2 linked regions of the Mesorhizobium shangrilense genome follow. The protein of the gene in region 1 interacts with the protein of each later gene in a pairwise test. Links are inferred from orthologs where the notes say so. Each region holds a gene or a part of one and is shown on either strand. Other genes may lie near its edges.

Region 1 (14,023 bases):
ACCGAACCGGTTTTGCGAACGCACGGCTGACAGGCCAACCGTGATGATCCTACAATCAGAGACTACAGTCGGATCGTCGGCACAACGCCGCGAAGCATCCGAATTAAAAGCCGGTGATGCAGTCCCGGCAGTCGGTTCAGGTAAACCGAAAGAAGCCCTGATCGCTGGACAAGCGGCAGGGCTTCATTGTGTCGAACGTCTGGCCGCACCGCACCGGCAACACCGCAACGACAACGGGGCTATGCCGCCGCCTGGCCCTTCCGCGTATCGTAGACGTGATCGACAAGCCCCCATTCCCTAGCCTGCGCGGCCGTCATGAAATGGTCCCGGTCGAGTGTGCGCTCCACGTCTTCCGGCGTGCGGCCGCAGTGTTTCGAATAAAGGTCGATCATGCGCTGCTTGGTCTTGAGGATGTCTTCCGCATGCCGTTCGATGTCTGAGGCCTGTCCCTGAAAGCCGCCGGATGGCTGATGCAGCAGGATGCGCGTGTTCGGCAGGGCGATGCGCCGCCCGGGATCGCCCGCCATCAGCAGGAACGTCGCCATCGAGGCCGCAAAACCCATGCACACGGTCGAGACCGGGCACGAGATGTAGCGCATCGTGTCATAGATCGCGAAGCCGCTGGTGACGACGCCTCCCGGAGAGTTGATGTAGAGCGATATTTCCTTCTCCGGGTTCTCGGATTCCAGCGTCAGCAGCTGCGCGCAGACCAGCGCAGCCATGTTGTCCTCGATCTGCCCGTTGATGAAGACGATGCGCTCGCGCAGCAGCCGCGAAAAGATGTCGAAGGCGCGCTCGCCGCGGCTCGACTGTTCGATGACCATCGGGACGAGATTGTTCATGGCGTCGGTTTCCCGGTTCAGGTTCAGGCTGCGAGGCGGCAGGATGGCGCAATATTGCTGTTGGCCGCGCCGCCGGCGAGCAGGCGGACAGCGGATCGCGACGATGCGAACAACAGGCTGCAGGCAACCGGCCCTGCAAGTCGAACAGGCGGCAGCGCCGCATCGGCATGGACGATAGTGAGGCGCGTGCCGCCCGCGACGCCGTCGGCAATCGAAAAGGTGACGATGCTGTCCAGCGCTTCACCCTCGCGCCAGCGATAGCTGATGCGCCGACCGGGTTCGATGTCGATGGGGTCGTATCGGAGAGGACTTTGTTCCCCCTCTTCGAGCTGCCGTTGAGGTTCGATCCAGCGCGACAGGATGTCGGGTTCCGTCAGCGCCTGCCAGACTTTCTGCGGCGGCTCGGCCAGTTCGAAGTCGAGTGCGAGCACTGGCGGCTCGGCTTTCTCCGTGTCAGGCAGGCTCATCATTCCATCTCCTTCAGGACATCCTTCAGTTTCTCCACCCGCGCCGGCCAGAAGGTACGGTAGCGCTCCACCCAGTCGGCGAGCGGGGCAAGGGCATCCGGTGCGACGCGATAGTAGGCGAAGCGCCCTTGACGGCGCTCGGTGATCAGCCCTGCGTCCCTGAGCACGGCGAGGTGCTGCGAGATGGCCGGCTGCGACACCGCCATGCCGACCCGGACCTCGGTGACCGTCATTTCGGCGGCCGCAAGACGTTCGTAGACGGAGCGGCGTGTCGGATCGGAAAGGGCGCGAAAGATCGTGTCTGTCATGCACGAAGAATAAGCGCAGGCTTATTGGATAAGCAAGCACTTATTTGGGCGCGGACTAACCCCGGCGACCCGCGCGATCACGCCATGGACATTGACGTGCGCGGCTGTCAGCACTAGAACAAATTAAGAACAATTGGGCTGTGGATAGCGGCGATGGGGCAGAGCTTATGCCGCAACGGTCCTCGATTTGGTGTATGAGACGGAAAATTTCGGACAAGCGCGGAGACGTATCATGGCTGGCAGCGTGAACAAGGTAATCCTCGTCGGCAATCTCGGGGCGGACCCGGAGATCCGCCGGCTGAATTCCGGCGAGCCGGTCGTCAATCTCCGTATCGCAACCTCGGAGTCGTGGCGCGACAAGAATTCGGGCGAGCGCAAGGAAAAGACCGAGTGGCACAGCGTCGTGATCTTCAATGACAACCTGGCCAAGGTCGCCGAGCAGTACCTGAAGAAGGGAATGAAGGTCTATATCGAGGGCCAGCTGCAGACGCGCAAATGGACTGATCAGCAGGGCCAGGATCGCTACACGACCGAAGTGGTGCTGCAAAAGTTCCGCGGAGAGCTGCAGATGCTCGATGCACGCGGCCAGGGCGGCGAAGGCGGCAGCGCTGGCTACTCCGGCGGCGGCGGACGCGGATCGGATTTCGGCCAATCCGGACCGGGCGATGACTACGGCAATAATCGTGGCGGAGGCAGCCGGGGTGGCGGCGAGCGCGGCGGTGGCGGCGGTTTTTCGCGCGACCTGGACGACGAGATCCCGTTCTAAGCCTCGCCGCGAGGCGGCTTGGCGCGAGCTGAAAGGCGCAAGTGTCGCTTCTTCGGCAGGACGGCACGTCCCGGCGGTTGAATTCGCCGGCGACCGGAGGCTGTGCCCAAAAGCTCGTGAGGTTGGGCGGCAGGATTGGGCTGTGCGCCTGGCCTCTGCGCCCGGGGCAAGCCCGAGCGCTGTCCCGCCTGCGCTGTCAGACTTTCTCCACCTCGCCGCCGCTCTCGGCCCAATCCTTGAACGCGCCCAGATTGTGCACGTTGCTGTAGCCGAAGTCCTTCAGCAGCTTGCCGCTCAGGGCCGAGCGGCCACCCGATGCACAATAGACGATGATCGGGCGATCCTTGGTGAAATTCTTGTCGTGGTAGGGCGTGTCGGCGTCGGCCCGGAACTCGAGCATTCCGCGAGGAACATGAACCGCGCCCTTGACCTTGCCGCTTGCCTGAAGCTCGGTGGTGTCGCGCACATCGACCACGAGTGCATTCTGCTCCGCGATCAGCTTTCTTGCCTCCGAGGGCGTAATCTTCGGCACGGCAGCGTTTGCCGCCGCCATGAGTTCTTTCACGTTCGTCGCCATATCCGAGGGTCCTCCGTTTGCCGCCTAGCAGAGTTGAGCGCCAAGTCGGCCGGCAAATCAAGACGGGAATATCGCGGCCCCGACTCGACCTGACGGACCGACTTGGCCACACTGGAAGCGACTGAGTCTCGATGCGATCCCCAGCGAAGTAGCCCGAAGCATGTCTGCCGACCGACCGATCCGCGACCCGATCATGCGCGCCGCCGCCAGCGAGGCATCGGCGCCGGAGCCATCGTCGCGCCGCTTCATCCATCTGCGCGTGCATTCCGCCTATTCGCTGCTCGAAGGGGCCTTGCCGGTGGGCAAGATGATCGGTCACGCCGTCAAGGACGGCGCTCCGGCAATCGCCATCACAGATACGAACAACCTCTTCGGAGCGCTCGAATTCGCCCAGAAGGCGACAAAAGAGGGCCTGCAGCCGATCGTCGGCTGTCAGATGGACGTCCATTTCTCCGGCGATCCGGTCGGGCAGGCGCGTCACGGGCAGAGGCGGCACGGAGCCGAGCTCTCGCCGGTCGTGCTCATTGCGGCGACGGAGACCGGCTATGCCAATCTGGTCGATCTGGTCAGCCGCGCCTATCTGGACACGCCCTCCGGCGAACCGGTGCACATCACCACCGACGATCTGGGGATGGCGTCTGAAGGCCTCATCTGCTTGACCGGCGGCCCAAGGGGACCGATCGGCGCTGCGCTGCGCAGCGATCATGCCGACCTCGCCGAAAGCCGGCTGCTGACGCTGAAATCGCTTTTCGGCGACAAACTCTACGTCGAGATCGAGCGCCTCGCCGGCTACGACCGCAAACTGGAGGCGGCGACGGTCGATCTGGCCTACCGCCACGAATTGCCCCTGGTCGCCACCAACGAGGCGTTTTTCCCGTCGCGCGACAGTTTTGAGGCGCATGACGCGTTGATCGCCATCGCCGAAGGATCCGTGATCGCGGTCGACAACCGCCGCCGACTGACGCCCGACAACTATCTGAAGAGCCAGGCCGAAATGGTGGCGCTCTTCGCCGACCTGCCCGAGGCGATCGACAACACGGTCGAGATCGCCCAGCGGTGTTCCTACTATCCAAAGAAGCGCTCGCCGATCCTGCCGCGGTTCACGACGGGCGGCAGCACCGATCCGGAGGAGGCCGAAAAGGCTGAGGCCGCAGAACTGCGTCGCGCAGCCCATGAAGGCCTTGAACTGCGCTTCGCCACCCAGGGATTGAGCGCAGGTTTTACCGAAGACGACTACCGGAAGCGCCTGGATTACGAACTCGGCATCATCGAGCGCATGAAGTTCCCGGGTTACTTCCTCATCGTTTCGGACTTCATCAAATGGGCGAAGGCCCACGACATCCCGGTCGGACCGGGGCGCGGTTCGGGTGCGGGCTCGCTGGTCGCCTATGTGCTGACCATCACCGACATCGACCCGCTGCGCTTCTCGCTGCTGTTCGAGCGCTTCCTCAACCCGGACCGCGTGTCGATGCCCGACTTCGACATCGACTTCTGCCAGGACCGGCGCGAGGAAGTGATCCGCTACGTGCAGGGTCGCTACGGCCGCGAGCAGGTCGGGCAGATCATCACCTTCGGAACGCTGCAGGCGAGGGCGGTGCTGCGCGACGTCGGCCGGGTGCTGCAGATGCCGTACGGACAGGTGGATCGGCTCTGCAAGATGGTGCCGGCCAACCCCGCCAACCCGGTGAAGCTCAAGGACGCCATCGAGGCTGAGCCGCGCTTCGCGGAGGAGGCGGAGAAGGAGCCGATCGTCAATACGCTGCTCGACATGGCGCAGAAGCTGGAAGGTCTCTACCGCCACGCCTCGACCCACGCTGCCGGCATCGTGATCGGCGACCGGCCGCTGAAGCAGCTGGTGCCGATGTACCGCGATCCGCGCTCCGACATGCCGGTGACCCAGTTCAACATGAAGATGGTCGAGGAGGCGGGCCTCGTAAAATTCGACTTCCTCGGCCTCAAAACGCTGACCGTGCTCGAGACGGCGGTAAAACTCATCCGCCGGCGCGGCATCGAGATCGACCTGTCGAAACTGCCGCTCGACGACGAGAAGACCTACTCCATGCTGTCGCGCGGCGAGGTCGTCGGCGTGTTCCAGGTTGAAAGTGCGGGCATGCGCAAGGCCCTCATCGGCATGAAGCCCGACCGCATCGAGGACATCATCGCGCTGGTGGCGCTCTACCGCCCCGGCCCGATGGAGAACATCCCGACCTATAACGCGCGCAAGCACGGCGAGGAGGAGATCGCCTCGATCCACCCAAAGATCGACCACCTGGTGAAGGAGACGCAGGGCGTCATCGTCTACCAGGAGCAGGTGATGCAGATCGCGCAGGAGCTGTCCGGCTATTCGCTCGGCGAAGCCGACCTCTTGCGCCGCGCCATGGGCAAGAAGATCCGCGCCGAGATGGACAAGCAGCGCGAGCGCTTCGTCTCGGGCGCGGTCGAGCGCGGGGTCGGCAAGGCGCAGTCGGACTTCATCTTCGACCTGCTGGCGAAATTCGCCGACTACGGCTTCAACAAGTCGCACGCGGCCGCCTATGCGGTGGTGTCCTACCAGACCGCCTATCTCAAGGCGCACTATCCGGTCGAATTCCTGGCCGCGTCGATGACGCTGGATATGTCGAACACCGACAAGCTGGCCGATTTTCGCCAGGACGCGATCCGGCTCGGCATCGAGGTGGTGCCGCCCTCCGTACAGACGTCGTTCCGGTCGTTCGAGGTGGCCGAGAACAAGATCTTCTACGCGTTGGCCGCCATCAAGGGCGTCGGCGAGGCCGCCGTCGAGCACATCGTCGCCAGGCGCCAGAAACAGCCCTTTGCCAGCCTCGAGGAGTTCTGCGAGCGCATCGATCCGAAGATCGTCGGCAAGCGCGTCTTCGAGAGCCTGATCATGGCCGGTGCGTTTGATTGCTTCGGCCATGACCGGGCCGTGCTGATGGCCGGCGTGGAACGCATGATGGGGCTTGCGTCGCGCGCGCAGGAGAACGAGGCGCTCGGCATGACCGACATGTTCGGCGCGTCGTCTGCGGCCCGCTCGGAACGGCTGGTGTTCCCACCCTGTGACCCTTGGCTGCCGGCCGAACGCCTGCACAGGGAGTTCCAGGCCGTCGGCTTCTATCTGTCTGCGCATCCTCTGGACGAGTACAAGGACGTGCTCCAGAAGATGCGGGTGCAGACCTGGGCGGAGTTTTCGGCGGCCGTGAAGCGTGGCGCTTCCGCCGGCCGGCTGGCGGGAACGGTGACGTCCAAGCAGGAGCGCAAGACGCGCACCGGCAACAAGATGGGCGTCGTCAACTTCTCCGACAATTCCGGTCAGTACGAGGCCGTCATGTTCTCGGAGACGCTGGCGCAGTATCGCGACCTGTTTGAGGCGGGCAAGTCCGTGGTCATCATTGTCAAGGCCGAGGACCGCCCGGAAGGCGTCAATCTGCGCATCGAGGCGGCGCAGTCGCTGGAGGACGAGGCGAGCCGGGTGCAGAAGGCGCTGCGGATCTTCGTTCGCGATCCGAAGCCCGTGAGTGCGCTCGCGTCCCAGCTCGGTGTAAAGGGCGAGGGGCAGGTGAGCTTTGTCGTCATCAAGGACGACGCGCAGGGGGAGGTGGAGATCGCCTTGCCCGACCGATACCGCATCTCGCCGCAGGTTGCCTCGGCCATGCGGGCGGTGCCGGGCGTCGTCGAGGTGGAACTCGTCTGATCGGCAAGCGCCGGGCGCGCTCGCAGCATCCAAACCGCCTTCCGTTCGCCAACGCGATCCGTCGGCGCGATTTCAGCCCTGGCGAGGCGCTCCGTCGTTCCAAGCGAGTTCAGCCAGGAACTCGCGGGCGAGCGTTCCGTCATGCAGCGACGTCGCGACCAGGGCAGCGGTGATGCCCAAGGACGAAAGGGCGCGGATGTCGGCTTCGTTCCGCACGCCGCCGGCGGCAATAATCTCGCGGCTTCCAGCTTTTGCGGCGATTTCTTCAAGTCGGGCGAGATCGGGGCCTGAGCCCGAGCCGACCTTGGCCAGCGTCATCACTATGACGCGACTGGGCCAGATGTCCGTTTCGGCGAGCAGCGATGGCGGGCCACGAAAGCCGTCGGCGAAGAAGTCGAGCGACAGGACGAGACGGGGATGCTCCCGGAAGCGCTGCAGCAGGCTGCTGTCACGCTGCGATTCCGAACCGAGCACCGGACAGACACCAGGCAGCGCCAAGACCTGATCCAGCGCCGCGGCGTCGCGAAAACCGGCATCCAGCCAGATGTCGGGCGGATTGTCGAGATCGCGCAGGCTGGTAACTTGAGCCGTGTTCGGATCATCGCCTTCGATGGCGTCCAGATCGGCAACGTAGAAGGTGGGGAACGGGTGGAGGTTACGCAGCCCGCGGGCGACCGCGCGGATGTCCGAGCCCTCGCACAGCGGGGTCGTGATGGGTCGATAGGTATCGCGCCGTCCGCCAGCGGCCCGCACGACCTGGCCGCCTTTCAAGTCGAGCACCGGGATGATACGCAACGTTGTCTCCGATCCGATGCCGACGTGGAACCGTGATGAAAGCGCCAAGCGGGGGAAAAGGAAAGAAGATTGTCGCTGGCTTCGACGTCGGCGGCGCGCACCTCAAGGTGGCGCGGGCGGAAGAGGGGCGCGTCGTCGCCGCCGCGACCGTCGCGATGCCGCTGTGGCAGGGGCTGGACAGGCTGGACGCCGCCCTGCGCGAGGCTGCCCCGGTGTTCGCGGGAGCCGATCTGGCCGCCTTCACGATGACCGGCGAGCTGTCGGACATCTTTCCCACACGCCACGCCGGCGTGATGACGCTGCTCGATCTCATCCGAGGACGCTTTCGGGACGATGCCGCCCTGGTCTATGCGGGGCGCTCCGGCTTCATCACCTTGGAGCAAGCGGCCGGGGCAAGCGCCGACATTGCCTCCGCCAACTGGCACGCCACGGCCTCTCTCGTCGCCGCGCACGTGCGCGATGCGCTCTTCGTCGATATGGGGTCCACCACCACCGACCTCATCCCCGTCTGCGACGGGACCGTGGCGAACGCCGGCTACACCGATGCCGAGCGCCTTCTGACCGGGGAACTCGTCTACCAGGGCTTTACGCGCACCTTCCTGTTCGGCGTCGCCGCGTCGGCGCCGGTGGGTGGCTGGCTGACCCCCCTGATGAACGAGTATTTTGCCTCGATGGCGGACGTCCATCGCATTCTCGGCGTGCTCGACGAGGACGACGACAGGCATCCTGCGGCGGACGGCAAGGAGAAGACCCCCGCCGCCTCGATGGCGCGAGTGGCGCGCATGGTCGGCCGCGACGCGTTCGAGCTTGGTGGCCGCGAATGGCGGGACGTTGCCCGATGGTTCAGCGAGCAGCAGTTGCGGACCCTGCACGACGCGGCATTCCGGGCCGCAGCATGCGTTCCCGATGGAGCACCCTTGGTCGCCGCCGGCAGCGGACGCTGGCAGATCAGGCGGCTGGCGGAGCGGCTCGACCGTCCCTTTGTCGACTTCGCCGACATCATCCCGGTCGAGGATGCGGTCCGCAGCGCCGCCAGCAGTGCGGGGCCGGCCGCTGCGGTGGCGCTGCTGGCAGACAGCGCTTGAAGCTGCTGCGGGAACGCCTGCTATGCCCGCGCGTTGTGAGGCATGAGGACAATCGTTCTGGGCATGATGATTGCCTATGTGGCTACGCCGCACGCGCTGGGCCAGGACGGTCAGATGGCCTTCAACAACAGCTGCCGCACCTGCCACACGACGAAAGAGGGCGACAACCGCCAGGGGCCGCACCTTGCCGGTATTGTAGGCAGAAAGGCCGGCTCGCTGCCGGACTTCAACTACTCGTCATCCATGAAGCAGTCCGGCATCACCTGGGACGAGGCGACCCTCGACAGGTTCATCGCCGATCCCGACGCCGTCGTCCACGGCAATACGATGAAGCCCTATGCCGGGATCACCGACGCGGCACAGCGCACGTCAATCATCGAATTCCTGAAATCGGGCGGCTGATGCCGGGGAGCTTGGGGGAAGATCCTAGACCTTCCTCCGAAAATGCCTGGTCACGCGCTCCATGAGCCAGCCCCAGGCTTCCTTCTCCTCCGCCCCGGCAGTCTTTTCAATGGCGATCGCGAGGTAGGCGATCTCCGCCTCGATCTTTTCGCGCGGCAGCATGTCCAGCCGGCTCACCAGGATGGCGAGTTCGAGGACTGCGGCCTTGGCGCGGTTGAAGCCGGTGAACGGCGCATGGGTCGCTTCGCCGACGATGCGACAATGGTGGCGCGGCCGCATTTCGTCGTCGGTCACGCTTGTCACCTCGAGCGCCGAATGGGCGAGGGCGGCTTCAAGTCTCGGAACGGGAAACCCTTTTACAGGAACGGTCGGCCAGTCTTTCCGGCCGGTCAGGCACCCGGCAAAAATGCGAACGTCGTCGGTGTAGCTCGCCACGGCGAACGGTGTATCCGCGAGATTGTCGAGGGTGATCGATGGACGGAAGGGCGCGATCACCCAGCCGTCCCTCTCGGCGATGATGCCGATCGGCGCGATGTGGACCTTGCCGCTCGAGTCAACGGTCGTGATGATCGTCTCGCGGATGTAGGGCATCGCCTATTTCGCCTTCCTGGCTTGAAGCGTGTGGCCCGCCTCGGCCAGCCGCGTGCGGTCCGTTTCGGTCGGCGGCGCGGCCACGCCCCAGGACAGCGGCTCGTCCTGCACATAGCGTTTGCCGAGGCGCCAGGCGATTTCCGCCTTCATCAGTTCGGCGCCGAGATAGAAAGCGTGCGCGCCATCGGCTTCGACGCCGAGGCCGGGGAAGAGGTCGAACGCGTCGGTAGCGTGGGCGCGGCCTCTCGCATTGAAGACGTGGATTCCGTCCTGCGCAGTCATGATGCGAAAGTTGGCGTCGCGGATATCGGCCGCCAGGGCGTCGATATCCTCCGTCGAGGCCGGGTACGGCTTACGATCATGGACCTGCAGGAGCCCGAGATGGTAGCCGCGCGGCAGCGCGCTGTCGGAGCGGGCCGCGAACATGGTGCGGCGGGCGGCGTCGTGTTCTTCCACCGTGCGCACCGTATGCGGGCTCACATGCACCACCAGAACGTTGCGGATCGCCAGTTCCGAGCAGAACCCGGCGAGCATGGCGGTGACGCCTGAGCTGTCGGCGTCGGTCAGTTCCGTGAGGTTCCCCGTGCCCATGAGCAGTTCGACCTCCGGCCAGCGCCGTCGCGCCTCGAGGAAGCGGCCGAGCGAGGCGGCGAAGCCGAAATGGATCGGATCGAGCACGGCGTCGGCAATGAACGGGATCCCGGCTTTCTGCGCCCCCTCGATGGCCCGGCCGAGCGAATCGAGATCACCGGGAGTCGCCGGCACGATGATCGGCGTTACCGGATGCTCGAAGGCGAGCGTCAGTGTCTTCTCGTCGAGGCTCAGCAGGAAATCGGCGCCCGCCGCGGCGCCCGTGCGCAACTCGTCGGCGTTTGCCGAATCGACGCTGACCGAAAACCCCTCAGCCTTCAGCGTCTGCACGGCTTCGCCCAGCAGCGGAAATGGCGTCTCCGGCAGGCAGCCGAGGTCGATCACGTCCGCGCCAGCCGCGGCAAGCCTGGTCGCCTGCTCGAGCACTTGTTCGATCGAGAGGGCGGGTGCGTCCACGATCTCGGCGAAGATGCGGATGTCGTGGCGGGACAGGTCCGGCGGCGCTCCTTTGCGGCCGAGGTAGCCCGGCAGGTCGGCGATCTCGTCGGGGCCGCGAAGGAAGGGTACGCCGAAATGCGCCGTGAGCCGGTCGAGCTCACCCCGATAGCGGCCGGGGAGGATCACCCGTGCCTCGCCGCCACCGAGCTTCAGCCGGCGCTTGATGATCTCCTCCGTCATCAGCGCGGCGACTTTTACGCCGATGTCGACGATCTCCCACGAAAACTCCGTCTCGCCGAGGCCGGCAAGCAGCCTCTCCAGCCGCGCCCGGGCGAGGTGTCCGGTGACGAAGATCAGCCGTTCAGCCATCGGCTTCCAGCTCTGCCTGGCGATTGCGGACCGCCGCCCTGAGCTCCGCCAGCGACTCGACCACCAGGGTGCGCTGGAAACCCTTCAATCGCTCGGTATTCTCCAGGTCGATCGGGCGAGGGTAGACTTTCACGAGACCGTGCGGCGCCATGGTTTCGAGCTCCGGCGCCGTGTCGCAGGCAAAGACGATGGCTGGCACGCGGCATTTGCCCGCCTGGGCAAAGACGTTGGTGGCGAGGGTGTCGGAGATGCCCGACACGCATTTCGCGACCGTGTTGGAGCTGGCCGGAGCAATCACCACCGTATGATAGACGCCGTGGTAGAACTCTCCGACCGGGACAGCGCTGGCGGTTTTGTCGTGCAGCACGCGCATGGTCTCGGGAAAATCGAGCTTGAGCTTGTACATGCGCAGCACCTCGTTCGCCGCTTTCGAAACGAAGATATCGCAGTGCTCGAGTTCGTGGATCAGCTGAAAGCTCTCGGTGAAGAAGTGGCCGGACCCGGTCAGCACCCATGCCCAGCGCGGTTTGTGCAGTTTAGCCATCAATCAACCGGCCCTGCGCATGCGGGCAGCGCGCAGCCGCAGTCCGGGAAGCGTGCCCGAGGCCAGCGCGGTTCCGGCGGAGGCAGCGTCATCGGGGCCTGCGAGCCAGAGCTCCACGCCCCGAGGCAGCATGGCCGCGAAGGCAGCGTCGACGATGCCCCTGGCGGTCAGGTCGTGTAGATCGTCTTCCTCTTCGAAGCGTCTGGTCTGCTTGACGAGCAGCAAGGTGTCGGCCCTGACTTGGCCCGCGAGCCAGGCAGCCAGTGAATCCGACGTAACCCTCCAGGAGGCGGCAATGTCGGCTTGCGCAAGGGCGAGGGACGAGGGCAGCCAGACGGGAATGCGCTCGCCTGCGGTCGCCCGGTCCATGTCCGCCAGCGAACGACTTGCGACGAAGCGAGCGTGCCGGTCCAGGATCACGTGGCCGAACTGGTCCATGGCGAGGATCGCCATGGCGTGCGCAGCCGCGTCCGAGTAGCCGATCTGCCGTTGTTCGTTGCGAACCTGGTCGGCGAAAGACCCGCCTCCGGGTACGATGACGAGCGGCACGCTGGAGGCGGCCAGCCCTGTGATCCACGCATCAAATTCAGGCCCCGTCGCCGTGCTGCCACCCAGCTTGACGACGAGCCGCCTCACAATCGCGTGCCCTGTATGCCTCGCGGGCTGACTGCCGCTGGGTCGTCCGGCACGGCAGGCCGCAGCGACGCGTGCTGCTGGCGCGTCCGCTTGCGCTCGATCTCGACGCCCACGCCGCCCGGACCGAGCTCCAGCTTCTCTACCTTCACCACCACCCGAACCACGCGGGGATCCTCCAGAACATGGGCCGCGACCTGCTCGGCCAACGCCTCGCTCAGTTCGACATGGCCGCGCGCGACGATGGTGCGGATGCCGTCCAGGATGAGATCGTAGGAGACGACATGGCGCATGTCCTCAGGGTTTGAGGTCATCCGCAGCACGTCGGCGGCAACGTCGAAGCGAACTTTTTGGGTGTGGCCGTGTTCGAAGCTATAGGCCCCGATGTTTACGGGCAGGACGAAATCCCGCACGAAGATCCTGTCGGTTCCGAGCGCCGCGTCGGCCGCACCCGGCGAATAGCCGCGCGCGGCGAGGAGGCGGTAGTCGACGGTCGCGGAACGACCCGCCAACGGTTCCGCGGGGATAAGCGCCCGGATTGCGCCGACTGCTTCCGCATCGATCGATGCCGTGCGCCGGGCCCGGACGCAGAGTGCGCCGCGGAAGCCAAGGAAGTCGGGGGAAAACGGCAATAGCCGTGGCACATCAGGAGGTTCGATGGATCCGCTGAGGCCTGTCTTGAGGCCGAGCGCCTGCGCGGGGCCGACGAAGTCCGGCATGCGCTCCGGCGGCAGATGATCGAGCAGCCGACCCTTGGACTTGTCTGCGGTGTCAAGCATGGCACCGTGGAAGCCATGTTGGGCGAAAGCCGGAAGCAGGCCGAAATCGGGCGCCCGGTCAGCGAATAGCACGGCGATCAGCTTCGTCCCGGCGGCGAGCGGTTGCAGCGCCTTCATGCACGCTTCGACGGCATCCGTCGGAAAGAAGCCCACCTTTACGTAGTCCACGCCGGTCCCTGCGATTTCCTCTGCCTTCATACGCAGTGTTTCCGGCTCCATCGGCAGGTCGCCGCAGACGGCGCTGGTTTCGCACCGTCCCGCAATGGCGAGGACAGTGCGCCGGATCGTCTCGATCGCGAGTGCGCCCAATGCCCCGGCCGTCGGGTCTTTCAGGTCGATGATGTCGGCACCGCCCCCGATCGCGATTTCGGCTTCGTCCGCGCCGGTCACGCTGGCCAGCATTTGGGTCATTTCTTCAGCTTCTCCAGGCGGGGCCACAGCAGGTTCTTGTAGAGGTAGTCGATGGCGCGGCGCCAGGATTCGTCGGTGTTGCCGCGAAAGTCCACGGCTGCGCTGGTCAGCGGCGTCGCCGTGGCGGCGTCGTGGACGCGCACGTTCATGCTGAGGATAAGCTCCGAGACCTTGTTGACGACGCCGGTGATGGCGTAATCCGCCCCGAGTTCCTGGGCCCAACCGTCCGCGCACGCGCTACATGACCGCAGGTTCGTCGCCGCCGCCTTTTCCGCTACGGGCCCGATGTCGACCATGGAGAGCCCCGAAGCGGCAAGGTGTTCGCGCAGGCGCTCGCTGATCATGATCAGCCGCTTTTCCTCCGCTGTCCGATGGTCGGGCGCACCCTGGACCAGATCGCCGTGCTGAATCTCGAATGCGAACACCGCAACACGTTGCGTCGCCTCCGCCGGAAAATGGGAGAGGATGGCGCAGACAACTGCACAAAGAATTGAACGGACGGGCTTTGTGATCTGAAAAAGTCGGGTTACGTTCATGTCGGCACCATTTTCCCGCACCGGTTGAACCGACCTAGGTCGGCCGACGTCGTGCGGCAAGCGGACAATTGGCTTTGAAGAGCATGGTGCCAAACACTCTCGCAATCTTCATCGGACTTTTTTTGGCGGGCGTCAACGCAGGCGGCGCGCTGGCGCAGGAGAGCGGGCAAGCCGCGCAGACGACGGCGGCAAAGGCTG
Region 2 (14,263 bases), 1.8 Mb from region 1 along the record:
GCGTCCTGCCGCCCAGCGTGCGCATCGTCGAGGGCACGATCCGGATGGAAGGCGACGACCTCGGCGCATTGGCGCCGAAGCAGCGCCGCGCGCTGATCGGGGCCAAGACCGCGCTCATCCCGCAGGATCCGCTCACCGCGCTCAACCCGTCGCGCCGGATCGGTCCGCAGATGACTGACCGGCTGGTACATATTCTCGGCTGGGAGGCATCGCGAGCGGAGGCGCGCATCCGGCAACTGCTTGACGAGGTGCAGATCCGTGACCCCGAACGCGTGATCCGATCCTATCCGCACGAGCTCTCAGGCGGCATGCGGCAACGCGTGCTGATCGCTGCAGCGTTTGCGGCCGAGCCGCGCCTGATCGTCGCCGACGAGCCGACGACCGCGCTCGACGTCACCGTCCAGAAGCAGATCCTGCGGCTGATCGCCGACATGCAGCGCGAGCGCGGGACCGCGATCCTGTTCGTCACCCACGACCTCGGGGTGGTCGCGAAGATCAGCCAACGGGTCTCCGTGCTCTATGCGGGCAAGGTGGTGGAGGAGGCGGAGACGCCAGCCCTCTTCGCGCATCCCAACCATGCCTACACCAAGGCCCTGATGGCGGCGACGCCACGCTACACCGATCCGCAGGCGTCGCTGAAGCCGGTGGACGGGACTGTGCTCGCCGGGCTCGCCGCCGAGATCGACGCGGCCGACCGGGAATGGAAGTCGCCGCATGTCTGATCCGCTGTTCAAGGTCACCGGCCTCAAGGTCGCGCTGCCCGATATGGCGCGCAAGCCGATGATCGGCCGTGCGCCGATGGTGGAGATCCTGAAGGGGCTCGACTTGGAGCTTCCGCGCAACTCGGTCACCGGCATCGTCGGCGAATCCGGCTCCGGCAAGTCGACGCTCGGGCGCGCCCTTGTGAGGCTGCTCGAGCCGTCCGCGGGCAGCGTCGTCTTCGACGGACGCGACATCACCCACCTGACCGACACGGAGCTTCGGCCGCTGCGGCGCGACGTGCAGATGATCTTCCAGGACCCGATGTCGTCGCTCAATCCGCGCCGCACCATCGCTTCGATCATCGCCGCGCCGCTGAAGCACAACGGCCTCGGCGACCGGTTGAAGGAGCGCGTCGCGGAGGCGCTGGACCGCGTCGGCCTGCCGCAAAACTTTGCGGGCCGATACCGGCACGAGCTCTCCGGCGGCCAGCGCCAGCGCGTTGGCATCGCACGCGCCTTGGCGCTGTCGCCGAAATTCGTGCTGGCCGACGAGATCGTGTCGGGCCTCGACGTGTCGACCCAGGCGCAGATCCTCACTTTGCTCGAAAGGCTCGCCGCCGAGATGGGCCTGACCGTCGCCTTCATCAGCCACGACCTTTCGGTCATTCGCCGCCTGTGCCGGCAGGTGATCGTCATGCGCCACGGCGAGATCGTCGAAGCCGGCCCCACGGACGCGCTCTTCGCCGCGCCGCGGGAGACCTACACGCGCGAGCTCATCGCGGCGATCCCGCTGCCGGAGATCGACGAGGAATGGCTCGCCAGAGGCGTCAAGGCAGAGACCGGCTGAGGGAGCCGGTTCCGCGCCGGGCCAGCGGGCGCCCGGCACGGCAAAACGACCGCCCGCCATGGGAGAGGTCACATGAGACGCATGCTTCGCAGTGCAGTTCTGACCATCGCCGCATTCGGCAGCGCAGCCACGGCATACGCCGACTCCATTCCCGGCATGCGCGGACACGACCATACCGGCGTGACCGTGCCTGACATGAAACAGGCGGTGGACTTCTTCACCAACGTCATCGGCTGCCAGAAGTCGATGTCGTTCGGGCCGTTCGCCGACGACAAGGGCACGTTCATGCAGGACCTCCTGGGCGTCCATCCCAAGGCGGTGATCGAGGAGATCACGCTGGTGCGCTGCGGCTTCGGCTCCAACGTCGAGCTGTTCAAGTACAGTGCGCCGGACCAGAAGGACCTGCAGGCGAAGAACAGCGACATCGGCGGCTTCCACATCGCCTTCTACGTGGACGATGTGGCGGCGGCGAAGACCTATCTCGAAGGCAAGGGCGTGGCGACGCGCATGGGGCCGCTGCCGGTCAACGAGGGTCCGGCCGCCGGCCAGACCATCCTCTACTTTCAGGCGCCGTGGGGCCTGCAGTTCGAGGCTATCAGCTACCCGAACGGCATGGCCTACGAGAAGGACGCGGAGACGGTTCTGTGGAGCCCGAAGGACCCGGCGAAATAGCGGGTCAGTCGGGGACCACGGCTTCCGCTTCGATCTCGACCTCGTAGTCGCCGATCAACCCGCCGGCCGCGATCATCGTGTTGGCGGGCATGATCTCGCCGAACACGCGTCCGTGCGCCCGCGACACCGGCTCCCACTGGCTGGCGTCGCGCAGGTAGATGCGGGTGCGCACCACGTCTTCCGCGCGGCCTCCGAGTGCCGATATGGAGGCGAGGATCTTGTCGAGGATGTAGGTGGCCTGCGCGCCCGGATCGCCCGGCGCCACGCAGCGGTCGCCGCCATGCGTGGCGGTGGTGCCCGAGACGCGGATGGTGTCCTTGACCCGCACCGCGCGGCTGTAGCCGGCAATCGGCTCCCAGACGCTGCCCGAGGAAACGCGCTGGCGTTCGCGCGCACCCGGCACGGGCGCCGCCTTGAACACCGACGGGATGGCGTCGAGATGGTGGCTGAGATCGCCGGAAGCCGTGAGATAAGGCGGCTTGCGGTACTCGTCGCCGCAGTCGCCGGGGATGGGCTTCGTCACCGCGAAGGCCGCGTCGAGGCGAGCCAGATCCTCGGCGTCCAGGGCGAAGTCGAAGACCTTCAGGTTGTCGTCGCGATGCTCGCTCTCGCCGAGCCGCGCGCCGACGATGGTCGCCGCCACCGCCGGATGCTGGAGCACCCAGCGCGAGGCGACATTCGAGATCGAGACGCCGTGCTTCTTCGCGATCTCGCCCGCAGCCCGCAAAATGCCCTGGAACGCCGTCCAGCCGCCGGCGACGTCGATGAAGCGCTTGTACTTCATGCGGCTCCAGTCGGCGATGTCCGTCGGTTCCGGCTTGCCGACCCATTTCTCCGAAAGGAAGCCGCCGCACAGCGTGCCGTAGGCGAGCAGCCTGACGCCGGTTTCGGCGCAGAGAGCGGACAGGTCGCCGGCGGCGCGGCGGTCGACCAGCGAGAACGAAACCTGGTTGCTGACGAGCGGAATGCCGTCGGCGATGGCGACGCGCAGGTGCGCGGAGTCGAAATTGGTGACGCCGATCTGGCCGATCAGACCCTCTTCCTTGAGGCGTTTCATCTCGTGCAGCGCGTCGAGCCACGCCGGATGCTCGAACGTCCACCAGTGGAACTGGAGGAGGTCGACCTTGTCCACGCCGAGCCTGTCGAGGCGCTCCTGCACGCCCTTGCGGACGATCTCGGCCGTCATCGGGCCGGGCTCCGGGCACCATTTCGTGAAGGCCAGCGGCCGGGCCGGCTTGCCCTTCGACCGCGCCAGCAGGCGACCGGTGATCAGCTCCGCGCTGCCGTAGTGGTCGGCCATGTCGAAGGTGTCGAAGCCGGCCCGCGCATAGGCGTCGAGCGCGTCGGCACCCTTCTCCGGATCGAGCGTCGTGCCGTCCTTCTCCAGGTCGGCGACCTGCCACAGCCCGCAGACGAGGCGGCTGATGTCGAGCCCGTCGGCGAGGCGGATGCGGTCAGGTGTTCTGGACATTCGATGTCCCTTCTTGTGCTTGAGGGGTGGCCGGCGCGTTCGGGCGGGCGGAGAGCTTGCCGAGGTGGCGCGATACCACGCGTTCCTCGCCGAGGATGCCGCGCGGTCGGAACAGCAGGATGGCGCAAAGCGCGACGCCGATCATGACGATCTGCAGCGCGGCCGCGCGGGCCTGCTCGCCGGGCGGGAACAGGGCCGAGATCGCGCCCGCGGACCCTGCCCAGATGCCCCACACCAGCACTGCACCAAGGATCGCGCCGCGATTGTTGCCGGAGCCGCCGACGATCAGCATGGCCCAGACCTGGAAGGTGAGCATCGGGATGTAGTTCTCAGGCGCGATGAAGCCGATGAAATGCGCTTGCGCCGCGCCTGCCAGGCCCATGATGCCGCCGCCCAGCGCAAAGGCCTGCAACCGGAATTTCGTGGCGCTCTTGCCGAGCGCAAGGGCGGCCTGCTCGTCCTCGCGGATGGCGCGCAGGACGCGGCCCCACGGGCTGCGCGCCAGCCGTTCGAGGAGCAGGTAGGTGGCGGCGACGGTGGCGACGAGGATCGCCAGGTTGAGGAGGCTGAACAGCAGCGGGTCGCCCGCCAGCTCCGCGAAGGGGCGGGGAATGAAGCCGATGCCGAAGGGGCCGCCCGTGAGCCATTCGAGGTTGAGCGCGCAGAGCTGCACGACGACCGCGACGCCGAAGGTTGCGATGGCGAGGTAGTCGGCCCTCAGGCGTATCGTCAGGGCGCCGATCAGGAACGAGGCGACGCTCGCCGCAAGCGCCCCTCCGATCCAGCCGACGACGATCGGCAGGCCGAAGCCGCCCACGCGAGCGGGATCGTCCGGCGTGGTCAGCAGGGCGGAGGCATAGGCGCCGATGGCGACGAAGCCGGCGATGCCGACGTTGAAGAGGCCCGTCTGGCCCCACTGCACGTTGAGGCCGAGCGCGATGATCGCGTAGGTCAGCGCCATGGTGAGGAAGAAGGCGCCGTATCCGATCAGCTCGACGCTCATTCCGCTCTCCCGAACAGGCCCTGCGGACGCAGCAGGAGCACCGCGACGAGCACGACGAAAGCGACCGCGGCGCGCCATTCCGCGCCGATGAGCTGCACGGCCAGCGCCTCGGAGAAGCCGACGATCAGTCCGGCGATCATGGCGCCCGGAACGCTGCCGATGCCGCCGAGGATCGAGGCGGCGAACAGAGGCAGCAGGAGGTCGAAGCCCATCTGGGGGCGGATCTGCACCAGCAGTCCGGCGGTCACGCCGGCCACCGCGGCGAGCCCCGCACCCAGCAGCCAGACGACGCGGATCACCTGCCGCACCTCGATGCCGACGACGCCGGAAAGCTGGGGATTCTCGCTGACCGCGCGCATCGAGCGCCCGATGGCGGTGCGGGTGAGCAGGAGGTGCACGGCCACGACCAGCACGGTGGCGACGCCGAGCGACAGAAGCTGGTCCGGGGTCGCACGGATGCCGCCGCCGAGCGGCATCGCGATCTGCAGCGCCTTGCTGTAGTAAGCCGGGTTCGAGGTGAAGATGAACTCCAGCAGGCTGCGCAGCGTCAGCGCTGCGCCAAAACTCGCCATCACGAGGATGATGATGGTCGAGCGTTGGCGGCGGAGCCGTCCGAACAGCAGCCAGTCGATCAACAGCGCAAGCCCGCCGTTCAGCGCTACCGCGGCGATCGCTGCGATGGGCACGGCCCAGCCGAAGGAGAACGGCCCGATCGGGGTCGTGAGCCCGCCCGCCAGCGAGCCGAGCAGGCCGGCGACGGCGAGCGCGAGGTAGGCGCCCCAGGAAATCAGCTCGCCATGGGCGAAGTTGGCGAAGCGCAGGATGGAGTAGGTGAGCGTGATGCCGACCGCGCCGAGGCCGATCATCGAGCCGGCGACCAGACCGTCCATGATGACTTGCGGGTTCATCGCGCGCCCCCCTCGCGCCGGGCGCCGAGATAGAGTTCCGCAACGAGCGGATTGTCGGCGAGCCCTGCCGCCGTCCCTTCGTGGCGCAGCTGGCCCTCGACGAGGATCACCGCGCGATCGGCGATGGCAAGTGCGGCCTTCACGTTCTGCTCCACGAGGATGATGGTGACGCCGGTGGCGTTGATGGCCTTCAGGCGTTGGAACACTTCCGAAACGATCTTTGGGGAAAGGCCCGCCGACGGCTCGTCGAGGATCAGCACGGACGGCTCCACGATGAGCGCGCGCGCGACGGCCAGCATTTGGCGCTGCCCGCCGGAAAGGGCGCCCGCACGCCGCGACGGCTTTGTCGCGAGATCCGGGAACATCGCATAGACGTCAGCGATGCGCCGGCTGCGGGCCGGCTTGGGCAGGATCTGCGCCGCGACCTGCAGATTGTCGTGGATCGAGAGCGTGGCGAAGATGTTTTCGGTCTGCGGCACGAAGGCCAGGCCATGCCTGATCTTCTCGTGCGTGGGCACCTCGGTGACGTCCCTGCCGGCCAACGAAACGGAACCGGAATGAATGGGCACCAGTCCGGCGACGGCCTTGACGAAGGTGGACTTGCCGGCACCGTTCGGGCCGAGGACAATCACCAGCTCGCCCTGGCGGACGGCCAGGGCGACGCCGCGCACGATCGGCAGGTCGCGCTCGTAGCCGGCGACGAGGGCGCTGGTCGAGAGCGCGATGGGAGCGGCGGCGGTCATCAATGAATGCCGCCGAGGTAGGCGTCGATGACTGCCGGGTCGCGCGCTACCTCGTCCGGCAGCCCTTCGGTCAGGTGGCGGCCTGCCGCCATCACGACGACGCGTCCGCAGAGCCTCGCCACCATGTCCATGTTGTGCTCGATGAGCAGGATCGACTTTCCCTGCGCGTTGAGGTCGAGGATGCGGTCCATGATCAGTTCGAGCAGGGTCGGATTGACGCCCGCGGCCGGCTCGTCGAGCAGGATGGCCTTCGGATCGGCCATCAGGATACGCGCAAGCTCGAGCAGCTTGCGCTGTCCGCCGGACAGGACGCGCGCCGGCTCGTGCTCCAGCCTGGAGAGCGTCACGAAATCGAGCAAAGCGCGCGCTTTCTCCACCGCTGCACGCTCCTGGGCGGCGACGCGCCCAGGGCGCAGCACGTTCATCCAGATGCGCTCGCCGAGCTGGTTCTGTTCGCCGGTGAGCACGTTCTCGAGCACCGTCATCTCCGCGAATGGCCGGGGAATCTGGAACGTGCGGCCGACGCCGGCGCCGATGCGCCGTTCGGCGCCGGCGTTCGTCACGTCGATCCCGTCCAGGACGATTGAGCCGCTGGTGGGCTTCAGGCTGCCGGCCAGCAGATTGAAAAGGGTCGTCTTGCCGGCGCCGTTCGGACCGATCAGGCCCAGCATCTCGCCGCGGCGAAGGTCGATGGACATGCCGTCGACGGCGCGCATGCCGCCAAATGCCTTTACCAGGCCGCGCGCCTCGATGAGCGGGCCTGCGCCGCCGGATTGATGCGGTCGTGGAGAAGATTCAATATGCACGCTTGACCCAGCAAAGTTTGATTGCTGATGTTTGATCAAACTTTACATCCGCAGTCTTTGCAAGTACCAATTTTCCCATCGCCCTGGCGGCGAGGCAAACTCTGAACGGCGGCCCTGCATGTCCGATCGGGAAGTCCAGATCTTGCGAATGGGCGCGGCCGCATGACCCGGCAGGCCGCTCTGTCCCCCGTCACCCGCGAGACGCTGCAGGAACGCGTCTATGCCGAGCTGAAACGCTCCCTGATGCACGGTATGTTCGATGCCGGGGAGATGCTGCGCATCCAGGACATCGCCGCGCGGCTGCAGACGAGCACCATGCCGGTGCGCGAGGCCTTGGGCAGGCTGGTTTCCGAACAGGCGCTGGAAGCGCTTCCCAGCCGAAGCATGAGGGTTCCGCTCATCGACCGCGAACGGCTCGAGGATCTCGCCCGGGCGCGCTGCCTGATCGAAGGACAATTGGTGTCGCTCGCGCTGCCGCGGCTCTCCGCAAAGGATTTCGGACAGCTGAGGTCGCTCACCCATGCCTGCGAGGCGGCCTTCGAGAGCGACGAAAGCGTGCGGGCGCACCGCAGCTCCGAACTCAACCATGCTTTCCATTTCTACATCTACCGGGCGGCCGATTCGGCCGTGCTGATCCCCATCGTCGAAAGCCTGTGGCTTCAGTCGGGGCCTTACGTCCGGGCGGCTGCACGCATCCATGACCAGAGCCGCGACCTGTCGGCGACCCACTTCCACTGGGCCCTGATCGAAGCGCTGGAGCGCGGCGATCAAGCAGCCGCGCTGGAGGCGTTGACGGAGGACATCACCCGGTCGTTCAATCTTATCCGGGCGCGCCTCGATGCGCCCGAGACGAAGGCGGCAGGCTATGGCTGAGAAGCGGGACGACACATTCGAGCTTTACGATCTCCGGGTCGAGGTGGTGGCGCCGGAAGGCGCGCCGATCTATTGCGGGGCCAAGGTGGGCGACCAGTTCGAACTGCGCGGCGAGATGCTTCACCTGCCGCCGGGCCAGGGCATGTCGATCTACTCGCTGGCCTCGGTGCTGCCGCTGCTAGCGGCCAAGCAGCGGCCTACTCACAGGAACGACTGGATGACGACGGACGCCGAGATCGCCTGCCCGGATCCGAACTGCGGGTCCCGGCTGAGAATCACGCGGCTCGGACTGCGCCGCTTCAGCCATGCCGAGACGACGGCGGTACCCCTCGATGAGTGAGACGATGCAGAGAACCAAGCTTGCCCCCGACTACGAAATCTCGCGGGTGATCCGCGGCGGCTGGCAGCTTGCAAGCGGCCACGGCTCGGTGAAGAGCGAGGACCCGGTCGCCGACATGATCGCCTTCGCGGATGCGGGCATCACGACCTTCGACTGCGCCGATATCTATACCGGTGTCGAGGAGACGATCGGCCGGTTCCGCCTGCGCTATCGCGACGAGCGCGGCCAGGAGGCGCTGGATCGCATCAAGGTCCACACCAAGTTCGTGCCCGACCTCGACATCCTGCCGGTCATCACCAAGGCGCATGTTGAGAGCGTCATCGACCAGTCGCTGCGGCGGCTGAAGCTGGAGCGGCTCGACCTCGTGCAGTTCCACTGGTGGGATTATTCGCACCCACTCTGGCTGCAGACGTCGGTGTGGCTGGAGGAACTGCGGCAGGCGGGAAAAATCCACAAGGTGAGCGGCACCAACTTCGACACCGACCGCATGCTGGAGATGGTGAAGGCAGGCGTACCGCTCACCTCGATGCAGGTGCAGTACTCGCTGCTCGACGCGCGGCCGGCGAAGCGCATGGCTGCGGCCGCGGCCCAGCACGGCGTGTCGCTGCTTTGCTACGGCACGGTCGCCGGCGGGTTCCTGGGCGACCGCTGGCTCGGCCAGCCCGAGCCGACTGATGCGCTCGAGAACCGCTCGCTGGTCAAGTACAAGCTTATCATCGACGACCTCGGGGGCTGGGACTTCTTCCAGGCGCTGCTGCGGACGCTGCGCACCATTGCGGACAGGCACGGCGTCGACATCGCCACCGTCGCCAGCGCGGCGATGCTTTCGAGGCCGAGCGTGGCCGGCGTCATCGTCGGCGCGCGAGACCGGTCGCACCTGGCCGCGAACCTTGCAATATCCAGCGTCGAGCTAACCGAACGGGACGAGGCCGAGATGGCCTCCGCGCTCGGGATGGCTCGGGAACTCGAAGGCGACGTCTACACGCTTGAGCGCGACCGCACGAGCCGGCACGGCTCGATCATGAAATACAACCTGAACAAGGGGGCCGCCTGAGGAGTCGGGGGCTCCGGTCACTGCGTGGCCGCGGTGACGGGAATTTACGTCTAGCCAGGCCGCACGAGCGGCGAACAAACAGGGGAATGCCATGAGGAACATTTTGCTGACGACCACCTTTCTCGCCGCGATCGGGGCCGCCGCCCCGGCTGCGGCGCAAGGCTGCGACATCACCGTCGGCCTGGTCATGGAACTGACCGGTCCGGCCGGGGCCTACGGGCAGGCGGGCGCGAAGTCCGTCGAAATGGCCTTTCGCGACTTCAATGAGGCTGGCGGTGTCGACGGCTGCAAACTGGTGATGGACACGCGTGACAGCCAGAGCCAGGGCAACGTCGCCGTCGACCAGGCGACCCAGCTCGTCAACATCAAGAAGGTGCCGGTGATCATCGGCGGCATCATCTCGTCGGTGTCGATCCCGATCCTGACGTCGGTGACCGCGCCGGCCGGCGTGGTCCAGGTCTCGCCCGCCTCCTCCTCGCCGACGCTGACGGCGCTCGGCCGCGACGGCAAGACCAACGGCGTCTTCTTCCGCACCATCACGTCGGATGCGCTGCAGGGCACGGCCGCCGCCAAATACGCTGTCGACCAGAACATGAAGAAGCTGGCCATCATCCACGTCAACAACGATTTTGGCGTCAACATGGCCCGCGAGTTCGCGGCAGCCTACGAGAAGCTCGGCGGCACCATCACCTCGACGACGCCCTACAACGAGAAGCAGGCGAGCTATTCCGCCGAGGCGAGCGCCGCCATGGCTGGCGAACCGGAAGCGCTCTACCTGATCAGCTATCCGGTCGACGGCGCCACCATTGCGCGCGCCTGGATCTCCGGCGGCGGCGCGGCAAAGTTCCTGCTCAACGACGGCATGAACGCCAGCGAGTTCATCGACGCGGTGGGAGCCCAGTACCTGAACGACGCCTATGGCACCTCGTCCGGTACCTCGAAGACGGCATCGACCGAGTATTTCTACGGCAACTACGAAGCCTTCTCGGGCGGGATCAAGCCGGATGCGCCGGCCGCCGACCGTTCGTATGACGCGGGCGCCATCGTGGCGCTTGCCATCGCCAAGGCAGGCAAGGGCGACGCTGCGGCCATCAAGGCGGCGATCCCGCAGGTCGTGGCGGCCGATGGCGAGCCGATCTATGCCGGCAAGGACGAGTTCGCGAAGGCGCTGAAGCTGATCAAGGAAAGCAAGCCGGTCAGGTATGAAGGCGTGATCGGCCCGGTCAGCTTCGACCAGTATGGCGACATCACCGGCCCGTTCCGCCTCTGGCGCGTGCAGGAAGGCAAGGTCACGACAGTCGGCGAAATGAGCGCGGCCGACGTCGAAAAGATCAAGACCGAGACGTCGAAGTAAGCAGCCGCAAGACATGAAAAAGCCGGTCGGCGGGGTTCCGCCGACCGGCTTTTTCGTCGGTTGGGGCTGTATCAGCCGATCTTCTGGCCGGTCTTTGCCCAGTCGGCCAGGAACGCCTCGAGGCCCTTGTCGGTGAGCGGATGCTTCACCAGCGCCTTGAGCGTGGCCGGCGGTACGGTCGCCACGTCGGCGCCGAGCATGGCCGCCTGCTTCACGTGGTTTGCGGTGCGGATCGAAGCGGCCAGGATCTCGGTGTTGAAATCGTAGTTGTCGTAGATGGTGCGGATCTCGGAGATCAGCTCCATGCCGTCGATGTTCATGTCGTCCAGCCGCCCGATGAAGGGCGAGATGAAGCTCGCGCCCGCCTTGGCGGCGAGCAGCGCCTGGTTGGCCGAGAAGCACAGGGTGACATTGACGAGGCGGCCTTCCGAGCGGATTGCCCTGCAGGCCTTCAGGCCATCGAGCGTGAGCGGCACCTTGATGCAGACGTTGTCGGCGATCTTTGCGAGCGCACGGGCTTCGCGCATCATCTCGGAATATTCGGTTGCGGTCACTTCGGCGGAAACAGGCCCGTCGACCATCTCACAGATCTCGCGGGTCACATCCTCGATCTTGCCGCCCGACTTGAGAATCAGCGACGGATTGGTGGTGACGCCATCGAGCAGGCCGAGATCGTTCAACTCGCGGATTTCCTTGACGTCGGCGGTATCGACGAAGAATTTCATGATGGACTCCTTCTGATCTCACTCGCGGGGGCGCCCGCTTATCGTTGGCCTTTGCTCTAGACCAAGATCGGGATTACGTCACGGGGAATGACGAGCGAATCGAGGAAGTGCGGCGCGGTGCCGGTGCTGGTGCCGATGCCGGCGGACCGTCCCTACAGTTATGCGGTGCCCGACGGCATGTGCGTCGTGCCGGGTTCGATCGTGCGCGTGCCGCTCGGGCCGCGCGAGGTCGCGGGCATCGTCTGGGACGGAGAATGCGAGCAGATCGACGCCAAGCGGCTGCGTCCCATCAGCCAGGCATTCGACTGTCCGCCGGTCTGCGCCGACATGCGCCGCTTCGTCGACTGGGTCGCCAGCTACACGCTGTCCGCGCCCGGCATGGTCGCCCGCATGATCCTGCGGGCGCCGGAAGCCTTCGATCCCGAGCCGTGGATCGAGGGTATCCAGCTGACCGAGGCGCGGCCCGACCGCATGACGGAGGCCCGCCAACGTGCACTTGAAATGGCCGCAGACGGTCTTGCCTGGACGCGGTCCGGGCTCGCACACGCCGCCGGCGTTTCCCTCTCCGTGATCGATGGCATGAAGGCGCAAGGGGTCTTTTCAACGACCATGATCCCGCCGCGTCCGGTGGTTCCCCTGCCTGACCCGAGCTACGCGACGCCCGAGCTGACCGCCGATCAGGAAGCTGCCGCAGCACAGCTGCGCCAGGCGGCAGCCGCCGGCAGGTTTTCGGCGACGCTCATCGACGGCGTGACCGGCTCCGGCAAGACGGAGGTGTATTTCGAGGCGGTTGCCGAGGCTGTGCGGCGCGGCCGGCAGGTGCTGATCCTGCTGCCGGAAATCGCGCTGACGCAGGCCTTCCTCGCCCGCTTCCACGACCGCTTCGGCACGAAGCCCGCGGAATGGCACTCCGACCTTCCGCCCCGCATGCGCGAGCGGGTCTGGCGGCAGGTGGCTGAAGGCACGGTGCGCGTCGTGGCCGGTGCGCGGTCGGCGCTCTTCCTGCCGTTCAACGAGCTTGGCCTCGTCATCGTCGACGAGGAGCACGATCCCGCCTACAAGCAGGAAGACCGCGTCTTCTACAACGCCCGCGACATGGCCGTGGTGCGCGGCCATATCGGCGGCTTCCCCGTCATGCTGGCTTCCGCGACCCCTTCCGTCGAAACCCAGGTCAACGCGCTGCAGGGGCGCTACGAACGCGTCGATCTGCCGTCGCGCTTCGCCGGCGCCGCCCTGCCCGAGATAAGGCCGATCGACATGCGCCGCGCGCCGCCGGCCCGCGGAGGGTTCCTTTCGCCGCAGTTGATCTCCGGAATGCGGGAGACCCTTGCACGCGGGGAGCAGTCGCTGCTCTTTCTCAACCGTCGCGGATACGCGCCGCTGACGCTCTGCCGCGCCTGCGGCCACCGCTTCCAGTGTCCCGACTGTTCGAGCTGGCTGGTGGAGCACCGCTTTCGCGGCCAGCTCGTCTGCCACCAGTGCGGGCATCACGAGAGGCGTCCCGACGCCTGCCCGGAATGCGGCACCTTCGATCACCTGGTCGCCTGCGGGCCGGGCGTGGAGCGCATCGCGGAGGAGGTCGTCGGGCATTTTCCGGAGGCGCGCACGATCGTGCTGTCGTCGGACCTGCTTGGCGGTGTGAAGCGCATGCGGCTGGAGTTCGAGGCCGTCGCCAAGGGTGAGGCCGATATCGTCATCGGCACGCAACTAGTCGCCAAGGGACACAATTTTCCGGGCATGACGCTGGTCGGCGTGGTCGACGCCGACCTCGGCCTGGCAAACGGCGACCCACGCGCCGCCGAGCGCACCTTCCAGCTGCTCAGCCAGGTGACGGGGCGGGCGGGGCGCACCGGCAGGAAGAGCATCGGCCTGCTGCAAACCTACCAACCCGACCACCCGGTGATGCAGGCGATCGTGTCGGGCGATTCGCAGGCATTCTACGAGCGCGAGATCGCGGAGCGGGAGCGTTCCGCCCTGCCGCCCTTCGGACGGCTCGCGGGCGTCATCGTCAGCGCCGACAACCGGGCCGACGCGGAAGGCCATGCGCGCCAGCTTCGCCGCGCCGCGCCGCAGGCGCACGACATCGCCATCCTCGGGCCGGCAGAAGCGCCGCTCGCGCTGGTCGGCGGACGCCACCGCTTCCGCCTTCTGCTGCACGGCGAGCGCAAGGCGGACATGCAGGGTTTCGTGCGGCGCATGCTGGCGGATGGACCGAAGCCACGCGCCTCCATCAGGGTGCAGGTCGACATCGACCCGCAGAGCTTTCTGTGAGCGAAGAGGAGGAGCGCGGATGAGGACACTCGGTCTGATCGGCGGAATGAGCTGGGAATCGACGGCGATCTACTATGGCCTGATGAACGAGACGGTGCGCCAGCGGCTGGGCGGGCTGCATTCGGCAAAGCTGCTGCTCTGGTCGTTCGACTTCGCCGAGATCGCGGAGCGGCAGCACGCGGGCGACTGGGAAGGCGCAACAGCGATGATGGTCGACGCGGCGCAGAAGCTTGAGGCCGGCGGCGCCGAGGCGCTGGTGATCTGCACCAACACCATGCACCGGATGGCCGAAGAGGTGCAGGCATCCGTTTCGATCCCCCTCATCCACATCGCCGACGCCACCGCCGCCGCCATGAAGTGTGCTGCCGTGTCGAAGCCGATCCTGCTCGCCACACGCTTCACCATGGAGCAGGATTTCTACAAGGGCCGGCTGGCCAGCCGGCACGGCATCGACGCAATGGTTCCAGACGAGGCCGGACGCACGGTGGTGCACGA

Evidence for each region.
Region 2: the proteins of PD284_RS14270 (region 1) and PD284_RS05800 interact in binary tests that used the Escherichia coli proteins (3 or more experiments, as listed by UniProt). The link is inferred for Mesorhizobium shangrilense from one-to-one orthologs.

Annotation. Positions count from the first base shown.
Region 1 is NZ_JAQGPN010000001.1:2,960,572-2,974,594, forward strand. What follows is about bases 886-3,616. They hold PD284_RS14270 (single-stranded DNA-binding protein), read left to right. Parts: upstream 886-1,849; coding sequence 1,850-2,383; downstream 2,384-3,616. Other genes in these bases: PD284_RS14260 (SRPBCC family protein), read right to left, coding at 886-1,312; PD284_RS14265 (ArsR/SmtB family transcription factor), read right to left, coding at 1,309-1,617; PD284_RS14275 (rhodanese-like domain-containing protein), read right to left, coding at 2,580-2,960; dnaE (DNA polymerase III subunit alpha), read left to right, coding at 3,154-3,616. Outside these bases: PD284_RS14255 (ATP-dependent Clp protease proteolytic subunit), read right to left, coding at 240-842; more of PD284_RS14260, read right to left, coding at 866-885; more of dnaE, read left to right, coding at 3,617-6,651; PD284_RS14285 (HisA/HisF-related TIM barrel protein), read right to left, coding at 6,724-7,446; PD284_RS14290 (hydantoinase/oxoprolinase family protein), read left to right, coding at 7,482-8,531; PD284_RS14295 (c-type cytochrome), read left to right, coding at 8,574-8,933; PD284_RS14300 (DUF447 domain-containing protein), read right to left, coding at 8,958-9,524; PD284_RS14305 (DUF6513 domain-containing protein), read right to left, coding at 9,528-10,922; PD284_RS14310 (flavoprotein), read right to left, coding at 10,915-11,466; PD284_RS14315 (amino acid kinase family protein), read right to left, coding at 11,470-12,102; PD284_RS14320 ((5-formylfuran-3-yl)methyl phosphate synthase), read right to left, coding at 12,099-13,289; PD284_RS14325 (DUF3280 domain-containing protein), read right to left, coding at 13,286-13,885; PD284_RS14330 (ABC transporter substrate-binding protein), read left to right, coding at 13,909-14,023. UniProt on the Escherichia coli protein: Plays an important role in DNA replication, recombination and repair. Binds to ssDNA and to an array of partner proteins to recruit them to their sites of action during DNA metabolism. Acts as a sliding platform that migrates on DNA via reptation.
Region 2 is NZ_JAQGPN010000001.1:1,167,433-1,181,695, forward strand. Bases 11,206-14,176 are described here. They hold PD284_RS05800 (primosomal protein N'), read left to right. Parts: upstream 11,206-11,584; coding sequence 11,585-13,768; downstream 13,769-14,176. Other genes in these bases: fsa (fructose-6-phosphate aldolase), read right to left, coding at 11,206-11,497; PD284_RS05805 (aspartate/glutamate racemase family protein), read left to right, coding at 13,788-14,176. Also shown: PD284_RS05735 (ABC transporter ATP-binding protein), read left to right, coding at 1-722; PD284_RS05740 (ATP-binding cassette domain-containing protein), read left to right, coding at 715-1,548; PD284_RS05745 (VOC family protein), read left to right, coding at 1,630-2,220; PD284_RS05750 (aldo/keto reductase), read right to left, coding at 2,225-3,691; PD284_RS05755 (branched-chain amino acid ABC transporter permease), read right to left, coding at 3,675-4,694; PD284_RS05760 (branched-chain amino acid ABC transporter permease), read right to left, coding at 4,691-5,602; PD284_RS05765 (ABC transporter ATP-binding protein), read right to left, coding at 5,599-6,345; PD284_RS05770 (ABC transporter ATP-binding protein), read right to left, coding at 6,345-7,151; PD284_RS05775 (GntR family transcriptional regulator), read left to right, coding at 7,314-8,024; PD284_RS05780 (TIGR04076 family protein), read left to right, coding at 8,017-8,364; PD284_RS05785 (aldo/keto reductase), read left to right, coding at 8,369-9,418; PD284_RS05790 (ABC transporter substrate-binding protein), read left to right, coding at 9,510-10,772; more of fsa, read right to left, coding at 10,844-11,205; more of PD284_RS05805, read left to right, coding at 14,177-14,263.